Regions from separate parts of the Streptomyces sp. NPDC059255 genome, predicted to be linked through region 1. Evidence: riboswitches for the same ligand, from Rfam matches in the RefSeq annotation. Region 1 holds a riboswitch; each other region holds the start of a gene.
What was found. A riboswitch is a leader RNA that binds a small molecule or an ion and turns the genes downstream of it on or off. The one in region 1 is predicted to bind cobalamin.
Positions count from the first base shown of each region.

Region 2: linked by a shared signal. The riboswitch ahead of ACFXKG_RS12580 (cobalamin biosynthesis protein) and the one ahead of metE (5-methyltetrahydropteroyltriglutamate--homocysteine S-methyltransferase) in region 1 are both predicted to bind cobalamin.
Region 3: linked by a shared signal. The riboswitch ahead of ACFXKG_RS32275 (CbtB-domain containing protein) and the one ahead of metE (5-methyltetrahydropteroyltriglutamate--homocysteine S-methyltransferase) in region 1 are both predicted to bind cobalamin.
Region 4: linked by a shared signal. The riboswitch ahead of ACFXKG_RS26515 (ABC transporter substrate-binding protein) and the one ahead of metE (5-methyltetrahydropteroyltriglutamate--homocysteine S-methyltransferase) in region 1 are both predicted to bind cobalamin.

Region 1 is NZ_JBHYZP010000001.1:285,253-289,988, reverse strand. Features, by position in the region: gene ACFXKG_RS01290 (CobW family GTP-binding protein) at 1-252, opposite strand, end outside; gene ACFXKG_RS01285 (type B 50S ribosomal protein L31) at 252-497, opposite strand; gene rpmG (50S ribosomal protein L33) at 545-709, opposite strand; gene rpmB (50S ribosomal protein L28) at 779-1,015, shown strand; gene rpsN (30S ribosomal protein S14) at 1,015-1,320, shown strand; cobalamin riboswitch at 1,495-1,698, shown strand; gene metE (5-methyltetrahydropteroyltriglutamate--homocysteine S-methyltransferase) at 1,863-4,181, shown strand; gene ACFXKG_RS01260 (HAD family hydrolase) at 4,522-4,736, opposite strand, start outside.
Region 2 is NZ_JBHYZP010000007.1:203,339-208,074, reverse strand. Features, by position in the region: gene ACFXKG_RS12600 (alpha/beta hydrolase) at 1-32, opposite strand, end outside; gene ACFXKG_RS12595 (class II aldolase/adducin family protein) at 147-848, opposite strand; gene ACFXKG_RS12590 (anion permease) at 1,043-2,350, shown strand; gene ACFXKG_RS12585 (hypothetical protein) at 2,445-2,708, shown strand; cobalamin riboswitch at 2,846-2,966, shown strand; gene ACFXKG_RS12580 (cobalamin biosynthesis protein) at 3,003-4,016, shown strand; gene ACFXKG_RS12575 (cobyric acid synthase) at 4,013-4,736, shown strand, end outside.
Region 3 is NZ_JBHYZP010000036.1:50,682-55,417, reverse strand. Features, by position in the region: gene ACFXKG_RS32295 (response regulator transcription factor) at 77-904, shown strand; gene ACFXKG_RS32290 (sensor histidine kinase) at 898-2,037, shown strand; gene ACFXKG_RS32285 (GlsB/YeaQ/YmgE family stress response membrane protein) at 2,107-2,370, shown strand; gene ACFXKG_RS32280 (histidine phosphatase family protein) at 2,423-3,094, opposite strand; cobalamin riboswitch at 3,126-3,273, shown strand; gene ACFXKG_RS32275 (CbtB-domain containing protein) at 3,310-3,549, shown strand; gene ACFXKG_RS32270 (CbtA family protein) at 3,628-4,458, shown strand; gene cbiE (precorrin-6y C5,15-methyltransferase (decarboxylating) subunit CbiE) at 4,500-4,736, shown strand, end outside.
Region 4 is NZ_JBHYZP010000026.1:9,307-14,042, forward strand. Features, by position in the region: gene ACFXKG_RS26500 (sensor histidine kinase) at 1-222, shown strand, start outside; gene ACFXKG_RS26505 (hypothetical protein) at 215-1,591, shown strand; gene ACFXKG_RS26510 (DNA-binding response regulator) at 1,558-2,196, opposite strand; cobalamin riboswitch at 2,302-2,484, shown strand; gene ACFXKG_RS26515 (ABC transporter substrate-binding protein) at 2,552-3,625, shown strand; gene ACFXKG_RS26520 (FecCD family ABC transporter permease) at 3,676-4,725, shown strand; gene ACFXKG_RS26525 (ABC transporter ATP-binding protein) at 4,722-4,736, shown strand, end outside.

The sequences.
Region 1 (4,736 bases):
CAGCTCGGGGACGAGGTCCTCGCGCAGCGCGCAGCACGCGCAGTCGTTGACCAGCGGAGTCTCACCGTCCGAGAGGTGTCCGGAAGCGTCGCGGATCAGGCGGCGTACGGTTCCGCCGCCCGCGCCGGTCAGGTCGTGATGCAGGGCGACGCTGCCGGGGACGGACCGCAGGAGCAGGTCGACGACCTGTCTGCGGGCGTCCGCGTGGAGCCCGGCGACGATGACGACGGGCAGTCGGGGGTCCTGCGCCATCACCGGGTCCCGTAGCGGCGCTCGAAGCGTTCGACGCGGCCGGCGGTGTCCAGGACGCGGGCGGTGCCGGTGTAGAAGGGATGGCTCACCGAGGAGATCTCGACATCGACGACCGGGTAGGTGTGGCCGTCCTCCCACTCGATCGTCCTGTCGCTGGTCATCGTGGATCGGGTGAGGAAAGCGTGGTTCGAGGCGGAGTCACGGAAGACGACGGGGGCATAGACGGGGTGGATGCCGGGCTTCATGGCTGAGGCGGGCCTTTCGAGGACAGGGCGTGGGGTGGCGGAGCGTTTCAGCGCTCTTCACGGAAGTCGACATGACGACGGACGACGGGGTCGTACTTGCGCAGCACCATCCGGTCGGGGTCGTTGCGCCGGTTCTTACGGGTGACGTAGGTGAAGCCGGTGCCCGCGGTGGAGCGCAGCTTGACGACCGGGCGGAGTTCGTTGCGTGCCATGAGGCTAGTATATGGGAATGATTTCCATTACCAATAGGTAGTGGTCGCAGAGAGAGGCAGGTAACACCCATGTCCGCCCACTGCCAACTGACCGGTGCCAAACCGGGCTTCGGCAACAAGATCTCCCACTCCCACCGGCGCACCTCGCGCCGCTTCGACCCGAACATCCAGCACAAGCGCTACCGGCTCCCCGGCGAGGGCCGCACTGTCCGCCTGACCCTGAGCGCCAAGGCGATCAAGACGGTGGACGTGATCGGCATCGAGGCGGCCGTGGCACGGATCCGGGCACGCGGGGGGAAGGTCTGATGGCGAAGAAGAGCAAGATCGCGCAGAACGAGAAGCGCAAGGAGATCGTCGAGCGGTACGCCGCCCGGCGGGCCGAGCTCAAGGAGATCATCCGCCGCCCCTCGTCGACCGGGGACGAACGCCGGGCCGCACTGGCGGAGCTGCGCCGGCAGCCGCGCAACGCCGGCGCCACCCGCGTACGCAACCGCGACAGTGTGGACGGCCGCCCCCGCGGCTACCTGCGCAAGTTCGGCCTCTCCAGGGTCCGCGCCCGGGAGCAGGCACACGCCGGCTTCCTGCCCGGGGTGACCAGGTCCTCCTGGTAACCGCTGCCCGCTGACACAAAGGCCACGGCCGCGCCCCGCCGCCGCGCATCGGCCGGCGTCTCGCGCCGCGCGGGGCCGACCGTGGCGGCGAAGACCGGTGCGGACAGGAGCAGGCGGCGGCTCGAACACGCTCGACCAAAGGGTTGTCCACGCTCTAGGCTGGGCGGTGCAGCTGGTTCGCCCTGCCCTCCAGGTAGACGCGTCGCAAGAGGGAACCTGGTGGGAATCCGGGACTGCCCCGCAGCGGTGAGTGGGAACGACCACCGTCATACGCACTGGATCCGACGTACCGGGTCTGGGAAGCGACGGCCAGTAGGTGTCTTCCGCAGGAAGGCGTGCCCGCGAGTCCGAAGACCTGCCCGTTGCCCGTGTACGAACCATTCGTGCGCGGAGATCCCGGTGACCTCGTGGGCGGGTCGGCGTACATATCAGGCGGATGACCGCGCTGTGCCGCGCGAGGTCGGGTCCGTCCGGTTCGTCACCCCTTCGCGCTCGCGTCCCGTCCCGGGATTCCAGGGAGATATCTCGCGAAGGAGATTTCCGTGACAACGAAGTCCGCAGCCGCGGCAGCACGGGCCACCGTGTACGGCTACCCCCGCCAGGGTCCGAACCGGGAACTCAAGAGGGCGATCGAGGCCTACTGGAAGGGCCGTGTCCCCGCCGACGCCCTCCGCTCCGCCGCCGCCGACCTGCGCGTCCGCAGCTGGCGGCAGCTCGCCGACGCCGGCATCACCGAGGTCCCGACCGGCGACTTCTCGTACTACGACCATGTCCTGGACACCACCGTCATGGTCGGTGCGATCCCCGCGCGCCACCGTGCCGCAGTGTCCGTCGATCCGCTGGACGGCTACTTCGCCATGGCCCGCGGCACTCAGGACGTCGCACCACTGGAGATGACCAAGTGGTTCGACACCAACTACCACTACCTGGTGCCCGAGCTGGGCCCGGACACGGTCTTCACGGCTGACTCGACCAAGCAGGTCGCCGAGTTGAAAGAAGCCCTCGCCCTCGGGCTGAGCGCCCGGCCGGTACTGGTCGGCCCGGTCACCTACCTGCTGCTCGCCAAGCCCGCCCCCGCCGTGCCCGCGGACTTCGAGCCGCTCACCCTGCTGGACCGGCTGCTCCCCGTGTACGCGGAAGTCCTCGCCGACCTGCGCGCGGCAGGCGCGGAGTGGGTGCAGTTGGACGAGCCCGCCCTGGTCCAGGACCGCACCCCGGCCGACCTGAACGCCGCCGCCCACGCCTACCGCGACCTCGGTGCCCGCACCGACCGGCCCAAGCTCCTGGTCGCCTCCTACTTCGACCGGCTCGGCGAGGCTCTGCCCGTCCTCGCCAAGGCGCCGGTCGACGGACTCGCCCTGGACTTCACCGATGCCGCAGCCGCCAACCTCGACGATCTCGCCGCCGTGGGCGGACTGTCCGGCAAGCGCCTGATCGCCGGTGTCGTCAATGGCCGCAACATCTGGATCAACGACCTGGCCAAGTCCCTCGCCACCCTCGGCACCCTGCTCGGACTGGCCGACCGGGTCGATGTGGCCGCCTCCTGCTCCCTCCTGCACGTCCCCCTCGACACGTCCGCCGAACGGGACATCGATCCGCAGATCCTGCGCTGGCTCGCCTTCGCCCGACAGAAGACCGCCGAGACCGTCACCCTCGCCAGGGGCCTGGCGCACGGGACCGACGCGATCGCGGGCGAGCTGGCCGCGAATCGCGCCGACCTCGCCTCCCGCTCGAACTCTCCCCTCACCCACGACCCGGCCGTCCGCATCCGCACCGCCGCCGTCACGGACACCGACACCCGCCGCTCCCAGCCGTACGCCGAGCGGGCCACCGCCCAGCGCTCCCACCTCGGCCTGCCGCTGCTGCCGACCACCACCATCGGCTCCTTCCCTCAGACCGGCGAACTGCGCACGGCCCGCGCCGACCTGCGCGCCGGACGCATCGACACAGCCGGTTACGAGGAGCGCATCCGCGCCGAGATCGACGAGGTCGTGTCCTTCCAGGAGGAGACCGGGATCGACGTCCTGGTGCACGGCGAGCCCGAGCGCAACGACATGGTGCAGTACTTCGCCGAACAGCTCACCGGTTACCTCGCCACCCAGCACGGCTGGGTGCAGTCCTACGGCACCCGGTACGTGCGTCCACCGATCCTCGCCGGGGACATCTCCCGCCCCGAGCCGATGACCGTACGCTGGACGGCATACGCCCAGTCCCTCACCTCACGCCCGGTCAAGGGCATGCTCACCGGCCCGGTCACCATGCTCGCCTGGTCCTTCGTCCGCGACGACCAGCCCCTCGGCGACACCGCACGCCAAGTCGCCCTGGCCCTGCGTGACGAGGTGAACGACCTCGAAGCGGGCGGCACTTCGGTGATCCAGGTGGACGAGCCGGCGCTGCGCGAGACCCTGCCGCTGCGGGCCGCCGACCGTCCGGCGTATCTGAGCTGGGCCACCGAGGCGTTCCGGCTCAGCACCAGCGGAGTACGGCCGGGCACGCAGATCCACACGCACATGTGCTACGCCGAGTTCGGCGACATCGTGCAGGCGATCGACGATCTCGACGCCGACGTCATCAGCCTGGAGGCCGCCCGCTCGCACATGCAGGTCGCCCGTGAACTGGCATCGCACGGCTATGCGCGCGAGGCCGGACCCGGCGTGTACGACATCCACTCCCCGCGCGTGCCCAGCGCGCGGGAAGCCGCTGATCTGCTGCGGGCCGGCCTCAAGGCCATCCCCGCCGAAAGGCTGTGGGTCAACCCCGACTGCGGGCTGAAGACCCGTGGCTGGCCCGAGACCCGCGCGTCCCTGGAGAACCTGGTCACCGCCGCCCGCGCGGTCCGCGAGGAACTCACCACGTCCTGACCGAAAGCCCGGTCGGCCGGGGGAGGAAGCACCCGCTTTCCTCCCCCGGCCCCAAGCCGCGGGCAGCCGGACAGCCCCGCTGGACCTTGTGGTCCCCAACTGGTCCCCAAGCGTGAGGCGAACGAGCCCCGCCGCAACGAACCATGAAGCACGACTACAGACCTCGCCCCATACGCTCCGAGACGGGTTGACGGCATCGCTCCTGTGGGCACGGGGTCGCACGGCACCTATGGCTCCTGAACCGAATACGCCCAACCCTCCGCGAGGGCAGGACACATTCGACTTACCCGCCCAATGGTTTTTTGCCGACGTGTCCGGAAGGTGTGAAGTCGGGTTCCGCTCACCTGTCTCTGTTCGGTAGAACGGCTTCAAGAAACACATCGAGACTTCGAAGGTCCGGCAGAACGGCATCGGCCCCCGCGCTCCTCAGTACGCTCTTGCCACTCCTCCCCGTCGCTACTGCGACGATGCGTACCCCGTTGGCGCCACCACCCGCTATGTCGGCCGGCGTATCGCCGATGAGTACTGCGTCAGCCGCTGGGCAGCCCGCTCGTT
Region 2 (4,736 bases), on a different contig from region 1:
ACGGCCGCTGCCGTCGCTGTAGCCGGGCGCACGCTCCCAGTGTCACCACCCGTGCGCGCCCCGGCCAGCGGGCGGGGGCCGTCGGAGGCGGGGCGGGGCGGAGGCGGCGCCGTGGCCCGGGCCGGGGCCCAGGACCAGGGGCAGGATCAGGTCCGCCGGCCGTAGCCCTTGAGCTTCTCCGCCACCTCCCGCACCTGTTCCTCCGACAGCAGCGAGGGCCGGTGTCCCGGCACCGCACCGGCCGTGAGCCAGAGGCGGCACATCCATTCGAGCTGGGCGGTGCGGTCGTACGCCTGGGCGAGGGTGTCGCCGTACGCCACCGTGCCGTGGTTCTGGAGCAGGCAGGCCGTACGGTCCACCAGCGCCTCCCGCATACCGCGGGCCAGCGCCTCCGAGCCGTACAGCGCGTACGGGGCGACCCGGACGGCGCCGCCGAGGGCCGCCGCCATGTAGTGGATCAAGGGGAGTTCGGTGACGAGCGTGGAGACGGCGGTGGCGTGCACGGCGTGGGTGTGCACGACGGCCGACGCCGATGTGTCGCGGTAAACGGAGAGATGCAGTGGAAGTTCGCTCGTTGGGGTGAGAGCGCCGAGAACCTGCCGTCCGGCGAGGTCCACGGCGACCGCGTCGCCCGGCGCGAGCCGGTCGTACGGCACTCCACTGGGGGTGACCAGGACAAGCTCGCCGACGCGCACGGAGACGTTGCCCGAGGTGCCGACGACCAGGCCCTCCGCGGCCGTTCTCCGGGCGGTGTCGACGAGCTCCGCCCAGGCCCGTTCCAGAGCCCCCTGACCGGCCCCCCGACCGGCCTCCGTCCCGCCTTCCGCCACGCCCCGCGCGTCCGCCATCTCGCCTCGCTCGTCCGCCAGTTCGCCGTGTTCGCCGGTCCCGTCATCCGTCATACGGCGATCCTGCCAGGCGCCGCCGTCAACCTCACGAGCCGAGTCACCGCGAAGACCCACCTAGTTCATCTTCCGTTCACCCTGACTCCCTACGTTCACCGAGGCCACCGACGTCGAACGATTGCCTGGGTCCTGGGTCAATGGAACACATCACACTGCTGCTCGCGATCGTGATCGTGACAGCGCTCGTGTTCGATTTCACGAACGGTTTCCACGACACCGCCAACGCGATGGCGACGACCATCTCGACCGGCGCTCTGAAGCCCAAGGTCGCGGTGGGCATGTCCGCGGTCCTGAATCTCGTCGGCGCGTTCCTGTCCGTGGAGGTCGCCAAGACGATCTCCGGCGGGCTCATCAACGAACAGGGCATCAGAACAGAAGTGATCTTCGCGGCGCTCGTCGGCGCCATCCTGTGGAATCTCTTCACCTGGCTGCTCGGACTCCCGTCCAGCTCCTCCCACGCACTCTTCGGCGGCCTGATCGGCGCGACCCTGATGTCCGTCGGCACCTCCGGCGTCAACGGCGGGGTCGTCATCACCAAGGTCCTGATCCCCGCGCTCGCCGCCCCCGTCGTCGCCGGGCTCGCCGCCCTCCTCGCGACGCGGCTGACGTACCGGATCGGCCAGGCCGTCAACGACGGCGACGACCGGGTCACCGCCAAGGGTTACCGGGCCGGGCAGATCGCCTCCGCCGGGCTCGTCTCCCTCGCCCACGGCACCAACGACGCGCAGAAGACCATGGGCGTCATCACGCTCGCGCTGGTCACCGGCGGCGTTCTCGCCCCCGGCTCCAACCCGCCCCTGTGGGTCATCGTCTCCGCGGGGATCGCGATCGCGCTCGGCACGTACCTGGGCGGCTGGCGCATCATCCGCACCATGGGCACCGGCCTCACCGACCTCCAGCCGCAGCAGGGCTTCGCCGCCCAGACCAGCGCCGCGACGGTCATCCTGGCCTCCTCGCACCTGGGCTTCTCGCTCTCCACCACGCAGTCCTGCTCCGGCGCCGTGATGGGCGCGGGGCTCGGCCGCAAGGGCGGGGTGGTGCGCTGGTCCACCGCCACGCGGATGTTCGTCGCCTGGGGGCTGACGCTCCCGGCCGCGGGTCTGGTCGCCGCCGGCGCCGAATTCCTGACCGGCCAGGGCACCTGGGGCATCGCCGTCGTCGCGGTCCTGCTGATCGCGGGCTCCGCCGGGATCTGGCTCGCCTCGCGCCGTAAGCCCGTCGATCACACCAACGTCAACGCCGGGGCGGCCACCGGCGAAGCCGCCACCGGCGTCGCCACCGACGGCGGCTCGGGCCGGGCCGGTGAGCCGGCCGGTGTGGTGACCGCCGCCGTCGCGGCCGTCACCCCGCCTCCCCCGGCGGGCGCCGGGGGCCAGGACCTCTCGGCCACCATCCCCGCCCCCGCGGACCAGAACGGCGAGCCCGCCCGCCGCGCCACGGTGTAATCCGCGCCGCCTCTTAGCTCCGCTTCTCCGCGCTGCCTCTTAGCGCCACATCTCCGCCCCGCGTCATCCGCGCCACCTCTCAGGAAGCGACCTCATGGACATCGACTGGGCAGCACTCGGCTCCGTCTTCGGCGTCAGCCTCGTGGCGACCGTCGCCCTCGTGGGCCTCTTCAGCCTGGGCGTCGTGGGCCTCGCCAAGCGGGGATCCGCGCCCGCGCAGGGCCAGGCCGGGACCTCGGCCGCCGCCTCCACCCCCGCCGCCGGACCGGCGCCCCTCACCGCCCGCGCCGGCGCCTACCTGTGCTTCGCGCTCTGCGCCGGAGCCGTCGCCTACGGGATCAGCCTCATCGTGGCCTGACCGTCACGCACGCCACACACGCCACGCACGTCCCCGCGGGAGCCCCGCATCGGCCGACCGGTCCGATGTGGGGCTCCGCACACTGTCCCGTCGCAGGTCAAGGATGAGTTGACGGGTCCTGCGCGGCGTGGTGGACTTCCGGGGCCATTGACGACGGCAGCAGAGGAAGCCGGTGCGAATCCGGCGCGGTCCCGCCACTGTCACTGTGAGCCTCGCCTCCAGGAGCCAGGAACTCTCGCCGTCGCATCACGTACGTCGAACCGGGGCGCGGACCCTGAGTGAGGACACTTCGCCATGCCTGGCTGCGGTTCTGCCGCCGCGCGCGGCGGCGGCCGGGCCGCCCCTGCCGCCGCGCGGGTCTTCGCGTACGGCGCCACCCTCGGACTCCTGGCCGACCGGCTGTTCGGCGATCCGCGCCGGGGACATCCGGTGGCCGCCTTCGGCCGGGCCGCGGGGGCTGTCGAGCGCGCGCTGTGGCGCGACCACCGCGGCCGGGGCGCGCTGCACACCACGCTCTGCGCCGGAGCCGCTGCCGGAGCCGCGGCACTGGCCGCGGCGACCGTACGCGAACGGCCCGCCGCCGCCGTGACGCTGACCGCCGCCGCCACCTGGGCCGTGGTGGGGGGCACCTCGCTGGGCCGGGAGGCACGGGCCGTCGGTGCGGCGCTCGCCGCCGGGGACCTCGAAGGGGCCCGCGGGCGGCTGCCGCACCTGTGCGGGCGTGACCCGTACTCCCTGGACGAGGGCCAGATCGCGCGCGCCGTCGTGGAGTCCGTCGCCGAGAACACCTCCGACGCCGTCGTCGGCGCGCTGGTGTGGGGCGCGCTCGCCGGGACGCCGGGGCTCGTGGGGTTCCGCGCCGTGAACACCCTGGACGCGATGGTGGGTCACAAGAGCGCCCGTTACCGCCGGTTCGGCTGGGCCTCGGCCCGCCTCGACGACGTCGTGGGGTGGCCAGGAGCCCGGCTGACCGCCGCGCTGGCCGTCGCCGCGGGCCCGGACCGGCGCGGCGCGCTGCGGGCCCTGCGGCAGGACGCGCACCGCCATCCGAGCCCCAACGCGGGCCCGGTGGAGGCGTCGTTCGCCGGGGCGCTGGGCGTACGGCTCGGCGGGACCCTGGCGTACGGCGGGCGGGTGGAGCACCGGCCTGTCCTGAACGGTACGGGGCGCCCGGTCGGGGTCCCGGACATCGAGCGCGCCGTACGGCTGGCCGGCCGGGTCAACGTGCTCGCGCTCGCGGCCTGTGTCACCGGCCGGGTCGTATACGGCGCGGTGCGCGCGGCAGCGCGCGGTGGGAGGCGTACATGAGCGGGAACGGTGGGGGCGCGGGGCTCGGCGGAGGGCTGCTGATCGCCGGGACGACCTCCGACGCGGGCAAGAGCGTCGTCACGGCGGGGATCTGCCGCTGGCTGGTGCGCCAAGGCGTGAAGGTCGCGCCGTTCAAGGGCCAGAACATGTCGCTGAACTCGTTCGTGACCCGCGAGGGGGCGGAGATCGGGCGCGCCCAGGCGATGCAGGCGCAGGCCGCGCGGGTGGAGCCGACCGCGCTGATGAACCCCGTCCTGCTGAAGCCGGGCGGCGACCGCAGCAGCCAGGTGGTGCTGATGGGGAAGCCGGTCGGGGAGCTCAGTGCCCGCGGCTACCACGGAGGCCGGCAGGAGGCGCTGCTCGGGCCCGTACTGGAGTGCCTGGCGGAGCTGCGGTCCACGTACGACGCCGTGATCTGCGAGGGCGCCGGCAGCCCGGCGGAGATCAATCTGCGCCGTACGGACATCGTGAACATGGGCATCGCGCGGGCCGCCCGGCTGCCGGTGGTCGTGGTCGGGGACATCGACCGGGGCGGGGTGTTCGCCTCCTTCTTCGGGACGACCGCGCTGCTGAGCCCCGAGGACCAGGCGCTGGTCGCGGGGTATCTCGTCAACAAGTTCCGGGGCGACGTGTCGCTGCTGGAGCCGGGGCTCGACATGCTCCGCGGGCTGACCGGGCGGGCGACGCTCGGGGTGCTGCCCTTCCGGCACGGCCTGGGGA
Region 3 (4,736 bases), on a different contig from region 1:
CTCCCATGGAGCGCCGTCCGGTGATCGGACATGATCGGACGAGTCCCCGATCGATCAGGACGGAGAGGGCATCCGGATGACGGAGCGGAGTGTCACCGCCGCCGGCGCGGCCCCGGCGCGGTCAGGACGGCTGCTGGTGGTCGACGACGAACCGGCGATCCTCGACACGGTGAGCCGGTTCCTGCGCTTCCTCGGCTACGACGTGCGCACCGCCGCCACCGCCCACGAGGCCCTCGCGGTGGCCCGTGACTGCCTTCCCGAGCTGATCCTGCTGGACGTGATGCTGCCCGACGGCGACGGTTTCGAGGTCATGCGGCGGCTGCGCGGGGACGGACTGCCGCACGCGGTCGTCTTCCTCACGGCACGCGACAGCCGTAAGGACCTGGTCAAGGGGTTGACCGCAGGCGGGGACGACTACATCACCAAGCCCTTCGGGCTGGACGAGGTGGCTGCCCGCATCCAGGCCGTGCTCCGCCGTACCCGTACCCGTGGCCATATCGGAAGTGCCGGTTCCGGCGCGGGTTCCGGTGCCGGTTCGGGCGTGGGTTCGGGCGTGGGTTCTGGCGTGGGTTCCGGCACCGGCGGCGAGGGCGAGGCCGGCACCGTCCTGCGCGTCGCCGATCTCGAACTCGACACCGCCGCCTACGCCGTACGCAGGGCCGGGACACCGATCGACCTGTCGCCGACCGAGTACCGCCTGCTGCGCTACCTCATGCTCCACCGGGGCCGGATCCTCCCGCGCGCCCAACTCCTCGACCACGTCTGGTCGTACGACTTCAACGGCGACGACACCGTCGTCGCCACCTACATCAGCTATCTGCGCCGCAAGATCGATGTCCTCGGCCCGTCCCTGATCCACACCCGGCGCGGTGTCGGCTACGGCATCAGGGAGCCGGAATGCTGAACCGCCGGACGGTGAGCCGGCTGGTGCTGAACCGCCGGGTGGTGAGCCGCCTGCGGCGGTGGCCGGTGCGCAGCCGGCTCAGCGGGGTCGTCACCGGGCTGTGCGCGCTCGCCATGGCCGCCACCGCCGCCGTCTGGCTGGGCAGCGGCGATCCCGCGGCGATCGTCGCCGTGGAACTGGTCGGGCTCACGCTGGTGGCCCTCGTCACCACCGCCGTGGTCCGCTGCGAACTGCGCCCCCTGGAGGAGGCGGCGCGTACCGCGGACGCGGTCGCGTCGGGGGATCTCGGCCACCGGCTCGCCGTGGCCACCCAGGCCCCCGCCACCGAGGTCGGCCGGCTCGTGGACGCGCTGAACCGCATGCTGGACCAGGTCCAGGCCGCCCTCGCCGCGCGCGAGACGTCCGAAGCGCGCATGCGCCAGTTCATCGCGGACGCCTCGCACGAACTGCGTACGCCCCTGCAGTCCCTGCGCGGCTACGCCGAGCTCTACCAGCACGGCGCACTGCCCGACACGGCCGCGGTGGACGAGGCGGTGGACCGGATGCTCGCGGAGATCCTGCGCATGACGCGGCTGGTCGAGTCGCTGCTCATGCTCGCCCGCTTCGACGCCGAGGGCGAGGCGGCCGAGGCGGAACAGGAGCCCGTCGACCTCAGCCGGGTCGTCGCGGAATCCTGCCGGGACGCCGCGGCCGTCGAACCGGCACGGCCCCGTACGGTCGACGTCCGGCCGGGGGTGACCGTACTGGGTGACGAGGCACACCTGCGCAGCCTGCTGGCCAACCTGCTGGGCAACATCCGTATGCACACACCGCCCGACGCCTCCTGCGCCGTCGAACTGCGCGCGGCGGACGGACACGCGACGCTCCGGGTCCGGGACGCCGGGCCCGGTATCCCGGACGAGGCCGTCGCCCATGTCTTCGACCGCTTCTACCGGGCCGGCAAGGGCCGCGGGAGCGGGGGCGGGCACGGTGGGACCGGCAGGGGCAGCGGTCTCGGGCTGGCGATCGTGGCCGCCGTCGCGGAGCTCCACCGCGCTCGCGTCCGTCTCGACAGCGTGCCCGGCCGCGGGACGCTCGTCGAAGTCACCTTCCCCGTCCCGCCGGGCGGTGCGCCGGGCGGCCCGCAGGACTGAACGGTGGCATGGCGGGCAGATGTTCGGTCAGTACCGCTTTCGACAGCAAGCGGGCCAAGAGGAGGGGACATGGAGATTTCCGGCTTTGTCGCAGCCATTGTCGTCGGCATCGTCATCGGCGTGCTGGGACGGCTCGTGGTGCCGGGTCGGCAGCGCATCGGGGTGCTGCTGACCATCGGCGTCGGTATCGTCGCGGCGCTGGTCGGTACGTTCGTCGCGGCGGCGTTCGGCGTCGCGGACACCCGGGGCTTCGACTGGATCGAGCTGATCATCCAGGTCGGCCTGGCGGCGGTGGGCGTGGCCGCGCTGGACCGCGCCAAGGGCCGCGGCTGACCCGCGGCTGACCACTGCCGGGGAGCTTGTCGCGGCTCCCGTCAGGCCCCCGTCAGTCGTCTCCGTCTTTGTCGGAGCCTTCGTCAGTGCCTTCGTCGGCGTCGGCGTCTTCGTCGGCGCCGGTGAGCGGGCGGCCGGCGAGCAGGTTCCAGCGGCCGTCCCGCCCGGTGAACTCCGTGACGGTCAGCGGCCGTACGTCGAACCGCCAGAACGCGGCGGCCGGCGCCGAGAGCGCGTGCAGGGCGGCGGCGCGGACGATCTCCGGTTCGGCCACGGCGATCACCCGGGGGGTCTCGGGGCTCAGCGTTTCGAGCCACCGGCCGACGCGGGCGTAGAGCGCGAGCAGGGTCTCCCCGCCGTGCGGCGCGGCCGACGGGTCGGCGAGCCACGCGCTCACCTGCGCCGGTTCCGCGGCCGCGACCTCGTCGAGGGTCCTGCCCTGCCAGCGCCCCATGTCCCACGGCGCGATCTCCGGCACCGGCCGCGCGTCCAGGCCGAGCAGGCCGGCGGTCGTACGGCAGCGGGGTGCGGACGAGACGTACACGGCGGCGCCGTGCGGGAACTCCTCCCGTACGGCCTCGGCCTGCCGCACCCCGGTCGCGTCCACCGCCCGCGTCGCGGCGCCGGGCCCGTCCTCGGGAAGGTCGCCGAAGCGGGCCGCGCGCAGGGCCGGGCCGATGGCGGGTGAGATGAGCTGCACGCGGATCGTCGAGCGGATCGTCATAGCGAAAGGCCCCCTTGGCCCGTCTGCCGGTTCGCGGTACCTTCACGTCGATATCCACGACGGCGGGACGGAAGTCCGGTGAGATTCCGGCACGGTCGCGCCACTGTATGCCGGTTCCGGCCGCGTGCCACGCGGCGGGGGACCGGTGAGTCAGACCCGACGGCCGTCGTTCGAGCTCCATCAACGGGACGCGAGTTCCCTCAGGAGGATGTGCCATGGCTCAGTCCATCGCGCCTGCGAACACCGCTCTTCCGCCCACCTCTGCCACCGGCGCCGCCCCGGCTCCGCTTCCGCTGCGCGCCGTGCTGCCGTGGGCGGTCTTCGTCGGCACCCTGATGCTGGTGCTGCTCTACTTCGTCGGCGCCGAACAGGGCGCGACGTCGGTGATCTCCGGTGCCGGTGTGCACGAATGGGTGCACGACGGCCGTCATCTGCTCGGGTTCCCCTGCCACTGACCGCTGACGGAAACAGCAGTCAGCAGTCAGCAGTCAGCGGAAACAGCAGCGACAGCAGCGACAGCGGAGATGACGCGCATGCATGCCTTCACCGTCAGAAACCTCCTGGTCCGCGGCATGGTCGCGGGCGTCCTGGCCGGACTTCTCGCGTTCGCGCTGGCCTACCTCGCGGGTGAGCCCTCCGTACGGGACTCCATCGCGCAGGAGGAGAGCCGGTCCGCCCCGGCGCATCAGCACGGCGCCGCGGCGGACCCCGTAGCAGCGGGAGAGGAGGAAGAGGAAGAGGAACTGGTCAGCAGGCCGGTCCAGTCGACGTTCGGGCTCGCCACCGGGGTCCTGGTGTACGGGGTGGCCCTCGGCGGCATCGCCTCGCTGGTCTTCGCGGTGAGCCTGGGCAGGATCGGCCGGTTCGGGCCGCGGGCGACCTCGGCGCTGGTCGCGGGGGCCGCCTTCACGACCGTCTACCTGGTGCCGTTCCTGAAGTATCCGGCGACGCCGCCCGCCGTGGGCAATCCGGACACGATCGGCAGGCGCACGACCCTGTTCTTCCTGATGATCCTGCTCAGCGTCCTGCTGGCGGTCATCGCCGTCATCGCGGGGAGACGGCTGGCGCCGCGGCTCGGCAACTGGAACGCGTCGCTCGCCGCGGGCGCCGGTTACGTGGCCGTCGTCGCCGTCGCCTGTCTGGTGCTGCCCGCCAACGCGGACGCCGTCCCCGCGTCCTTCCCCGCGGCACTGCTGTGGGAGTTCCGGCTCGCCTCGCTCGGGGTGCAGGCGCTGCTCTGGACGGCCTTCGGACTGATCTTCGGCGAACTGGCGGAGCGGATGCTCCGGCCGCGGGCGGTGGCCGGTGCCGCCGTCGTGCCGCCCGGGGCACCCGTCGGGGAGCCGCGGGCGGCCGGACAGTAGAGTGCGGGGTCGGTCTTCTCCCAGCTCAGAGGTGTACGGCAGTGAGCGTCCCGCCCCCTGGTCCCCCGTCGCCGGTCCCGGCTCCGCCGGTGACCGTGGTCGGGATCGGCGCGGACGGCTGGGCCGGGCTCTCCGGCGCGGCGCGGGAGGTCCTGCGCGGGGCGGACGTGGTCATCGGCGGGCCCCGCCAGCTCGGCCTGCTGCCGGCGCGGGAGTGCGCGGGCGAGCGGGTGGCGTGGCCGTCGCCGCTGCGCCCCGCCGTGCCCGGCCTGCTCGCC
Region 4 (4,736 bases), on a different contig from region 1:
GTGACGGCGACCCGGGCCACCGACACCGACACCGTCACCGGCGCCGTCGCACTCGTGGTCCGCGACGAGGGCGGTGGGTTCGACCCGGCGGGTGTGCCGGCCCACCGGCGGGGGCTGGCCCGCTCGATCGTCGAGCGGATGGAGTCGGCGGGCGGCCGGGCCGTGATCGTCTCCCGCCCCGGCGAGGGCACGACCGTACGGCTGGAGTGGCCCCGTGCCTGACCAGCCGAAGGCGGGCACTCCGGGCGCTGTTGACGCGGCCGGCGTCCCGGCGGACGTCGCGGCCGATGTCCCGGTGGACATCCCGGCCGCCGATCCGCTGACCGGCCGGATCGCCCGGGACATGCGCGCGGGCCTGCGTGTGGCCGGGCTGTTCATCCTCACCGCCGTGCACCTCGGGCTGGCGCTGCCCGCCCTCCTCGGCAGCCTGCGCGGTTACGACCAGCCCTGGATCCAGCTCTCCGCGTTCACCCTGCTGACCCTCCTCATCATGGCGGACGCGCTGCTCGGCGCCGACGGGCGCGGCCGGCCGCGCCCGTGGGTGGTGCTCGGCCTGACCTGCGCCCTCGTGGCGTCGGCCGTCTCCACCAGCCGGCTGCCCGTGGCGGACTTCATCGGGACCCCGCACTGGACGTTCCTGGAGATCGGCTGGTTCGGGGTGCTGCTGCTCTTCGACGCCGGGCTGCGGCCGACGCTCGTCTTCATCGGCGGCCATCTCGTCCTCACCCTGGCGCAGCTGCTGCTCGCGGGGGTGCCGACCCGGCAGGCCGCCTCCGGCATGGCCGTCAGCGCCCTGGCCATCTGCACCTTCCAGGTCGCCGCCGCCATGCTCGCCCGCTCGCTCGGTGACTGCGCCGCCGCCGCGAGCGCCACGGCGCGCGAGCAGGAGCGCGTCCGTACGGAGGCCGCAGTCGCCGCGCAGGTCCACGCCGACCAGCGGGCCCGCTACGCCGAACTGGACCGCTCCGTCATGCCGTTGCTGACCGGGCTCGCCGGCGGCTCGCTCGACCCGGGGGACGAGGCGGTACGGCGCCGCTCCGCCGTAGAGGCCGCCCGGCTCAGACGGCTCTTCGCGGAACGCGACCACGCGCACGATCCGCTGCTCCACGAACTGCGCGCCGGTATCGACGTCGCCGAACGCCACGGCGTCGACGTACAGCTCGCCGTGCGCGGGGCCTGCGCCCCGGTCGACCGGCGGCTGCGCCGCGCGCTCACCGAGCCCGTGCTGGCCGCGCTCGCGACCGCCGAGCGCGACGCCCGCGCCACGGTCGTGCGTGGCGGCGGCCTGGTGCGGGTGAGTGTGGTGACCGATTGCCCGGCGACCGGGCCGACGGAGATCCCCGAACCGACCGAGCCGGGGGTACGGGTGCGCACGGTGCGCAGCGAGGGGCGGCTGCTGGTGGAGGCGTCGTGCACCCTCGACGGCCCGGTCGACGGCCCGTTCGACGCCCCGGCCGACGCCCCCGAGGACGCGCTCACCGCGTCGTCGTCCGCGTCGTCATCCGCGTCCGCGTCCGCGTCTGTGCCTGTGTCCGCGACCGCATCCGCGGACCGGGGTCACAGCTCGTCCAGTGACGTCAGCCCGTCCTGAATGGCCCGCGCGACCAGGTTCGCCTTGGTCGTCGCGGGCCGCCCCGCGTTGGCGTACTTGATGCGCACCCGCTCCAGATACGTGTTCACGGTACGGACCGAGAGCCCCAGGCTCGCCCCGACCATCGCCTTGGACTCCGACTGGAACCACTCCAGCAGCACCTCCACCTCGCGCGGCGTCAGCGCGGGCCGCCCCTTGCGGGCGTCGCTGCCGAACGCCCCGGCCAGCGCGGGCGGTGTGTACGGGCGGCAGTCGGCCGCCGCCAGCGTCGCCGCCATGAGGTGCCGTTCGCCCTCGGCCTTGGTGAGGTACGTGAACGCCCCCAGGTCCAGGCAGGTCAGCGCGGTCTCCTGGCTGTCCTGCATGGTGTAGACGATGACCTGCCGTTCGCCCGCGACGAGTTGCCGCAGTTCGGGGTAGGCGGGCACCCCGTGAGCGAGCTGCAGGTCCAGCACCACCACGTCCGCGTCCCGGCCCGGCCCCGTCGTCGCCACCGACAGGTCCGGCCCCTTGGCGGTCACCGCGATGGGCCGCTCCGACGCCGCGTACCAGGACTCGATGCCCGCGAGGACCACGGGATGGTCGTCGATCAGAGCGACACTCACGGGCGAGGTTTCCGGCATGCCTCATTGTCCGCCGCGCCCGTTCCCGTCGATCGCCGCCGGGTGGAAAGCGCCGGAAAGTGCTGGTGTGGGGCGGAAAACCGCCTGTGATAGCTTGCCGAGGCCAGTCGAACCCATGTACGTGGGTCAGGGAATCCGGTGGGAATCCGGAGCTGACGCGCAGCGGTGAGGGCGACGGGCGGGGCATCGGCCACTGGACAGCAGTCCGGGAAGGCGCCTCCGTCCGGGTGACCCCGAGTCCGAAGACCTGCTGGCGGCCTCCGTCCGCGTCCTGTGGCGGGGGAGCACCGTACGACCGGGCTCCGCGCATGAGCCCTCGACGCAGAGGAACGACTCCGTGCCGATCGCACGCCTCGCCCGCCGTGCCACTCCCTTCCTCGCCGCCGGCGCCCTGCTGCTCACCGGCTGCGGTACCGGCTCGGACTCCGGAGCTGATTCCGCATCCGGTTCTGATTCCGGTACCGGTTCCGCCCGGGCCGCCGGCTATCCCCGTACCGTCGCCAACTGCGGTCGGGAGGTACGGATCGACGCGCCGCCCGAGCGGGCCGTCTCGCTCAACCAGGGCACCACGGAGATCATGCTCTCCCTCGGCCTCGGCGACCGCATGGCCGGCACCGCCACCTGGACCGACCCGCTGCCGAAGAGCCTGCGGAAGGCGAACGCCGGGGTCGAGCGGCTGGCCGACAACAGCCCCTCCTTCGAGAAGGTCCTGGACGCCGAGCCCGACTTCGTCGCCGCCTCCTTCGAGTCCACCCTGGGCAAGGGCGGCGTGGCCACACGCGCGCAGTTCGAGAAGGTGGGCGTACCGGCGTACGTCTCGCCGTCCGACTGCGCCAAGGACAACACCGGTGACACCGACGGATCCCGGGCGACGCCGCTGACCATGGAGGACGTCTACGGCGAGATCCGCGAACTGGCCACGGTGTTCGGCGTCGAGGAGCGCGGTGACCGGCTCGTCGCGGGGCTGAAGGACCGGATGGCGAAGGCGGTCGCCGGGATCGACGCGAAGAAGGCGAAGGACACCACCGTCCTGTACTGGTTCGCCAACTCCGAGGCCCCCTTCATGGGCGGCTGCTGCGGCGCTCCCGGCATCATCACCGACGCCGTCGGCGCCAAGAACGTCTTCGACGACACCCACGACGAATGGCCGCAGATCAACTGGGAGACGGTCGCCGACCGCGACCCCGCCTTCCTCGTCATCGGCGATCTCACCCGTAAGTCGCAGACGGCCGAGTCGGCGGCGAAGAAGATCGAGTTCCTGGAGACCAACCCGGTCACCCGGGCCATGGACGCGGTGAAGCACCAGCGGTACGTACGCCTCAGCGGCCAGGCCATGAACCCGAGCATCCGCACCGTGGAGGGCGTCGAGCAGGTGGCGGCGGCGCTGCGCGCGTACGCACCCGCCAAGTGACCACCGCGGAACGGGCGTCGAGGGCGTCTGCCGAAGGGAGCCCGGCGCCGCTGGACCCCGGCGGCTCCCGCGAGGTCCGGCGGGCCGCGGTCTGGGTCCGCCCGGTGGGGTGGGCCTGCGGCCTCGCCGCGCTCGCCCTCTCCGTCGCCGTGGCGATCACCATCGGGCCCGCCGACATCCGTGTCGGAGACGTCTGGTCGGTCGTCGGCGCCCACCTGGGCCGGGGCGAGCCGCGTCTCACCCCGATCCGCGACGGCATCGTCTGGAACCTGCGGCTGCCGCGTACCCTGCTGGCGGCCGTCTGCGGCGCCGGGCTCGCGGTGTGCGGCGCGATCATGCAGTCCCTGCTCCGTAATCCGCTCGCCGACCCCTTCGTCCTCGGCGTCTCCTCGGGAGCCTCCACCGGCGCGGTCCTGGTGGTCGTGCTCGGGGTCGGGGGAGGGGCGCTGTCGGTCTCGGGCGGGGCGTTCCTCGGCGCGCTCTGCTCGTTCGGGATGGTGCTGCTGCTCAGCCACACGCTCGGCGGGACGACCGACCGGGTGGTGCTCTCCGGGGTGGCCGCGATGCAGCTCTTCTCCGCCCTCACCTCCTTCGTCGTCCTGACCGCCGCCGACGCGGAGACCACCCGCGGGGTGCTGTTCTGGCTGCTCGGCTCGCTCGGCGGCGCGGGCTGGACCGATGTCCAGGTCTGCGGCGCCGTCCTGCTGGTGGCGCTGGTGGTGTGCGGCGGGTACGCGCGCACGCTCGACGCGTTCGCCTTCGGGCAGGACGCCGCGGGGCACCTCGGCGTCTCCGTGGCCCGTACGCGCCTCGTCCTGCTCACCGTCACCGCGCTGCTGACGGCCGCGCTGGTCTCCTCGGCGGGCGCGATCGGCTTCGTCGGACTCGTCCTGCCGCACGCCGCCCGCGCCCTGGTCGGCCCGGGGCACGGCCGGCTGCTCCCGGTCACCGCGCTGACCGGGGCGGTCTTCCTGGTGTGGGTCGACACCCTGGCCCGTACGGTGCTCGACCCGCAGGAGGTGCCGGTGGGTGTGGTGACCTCGCTCATCGGGGTGCCGGCGTTCGTCCTGGTCCTGTACCGAGGCCGGAGGACCCGATGACCCACCCGACC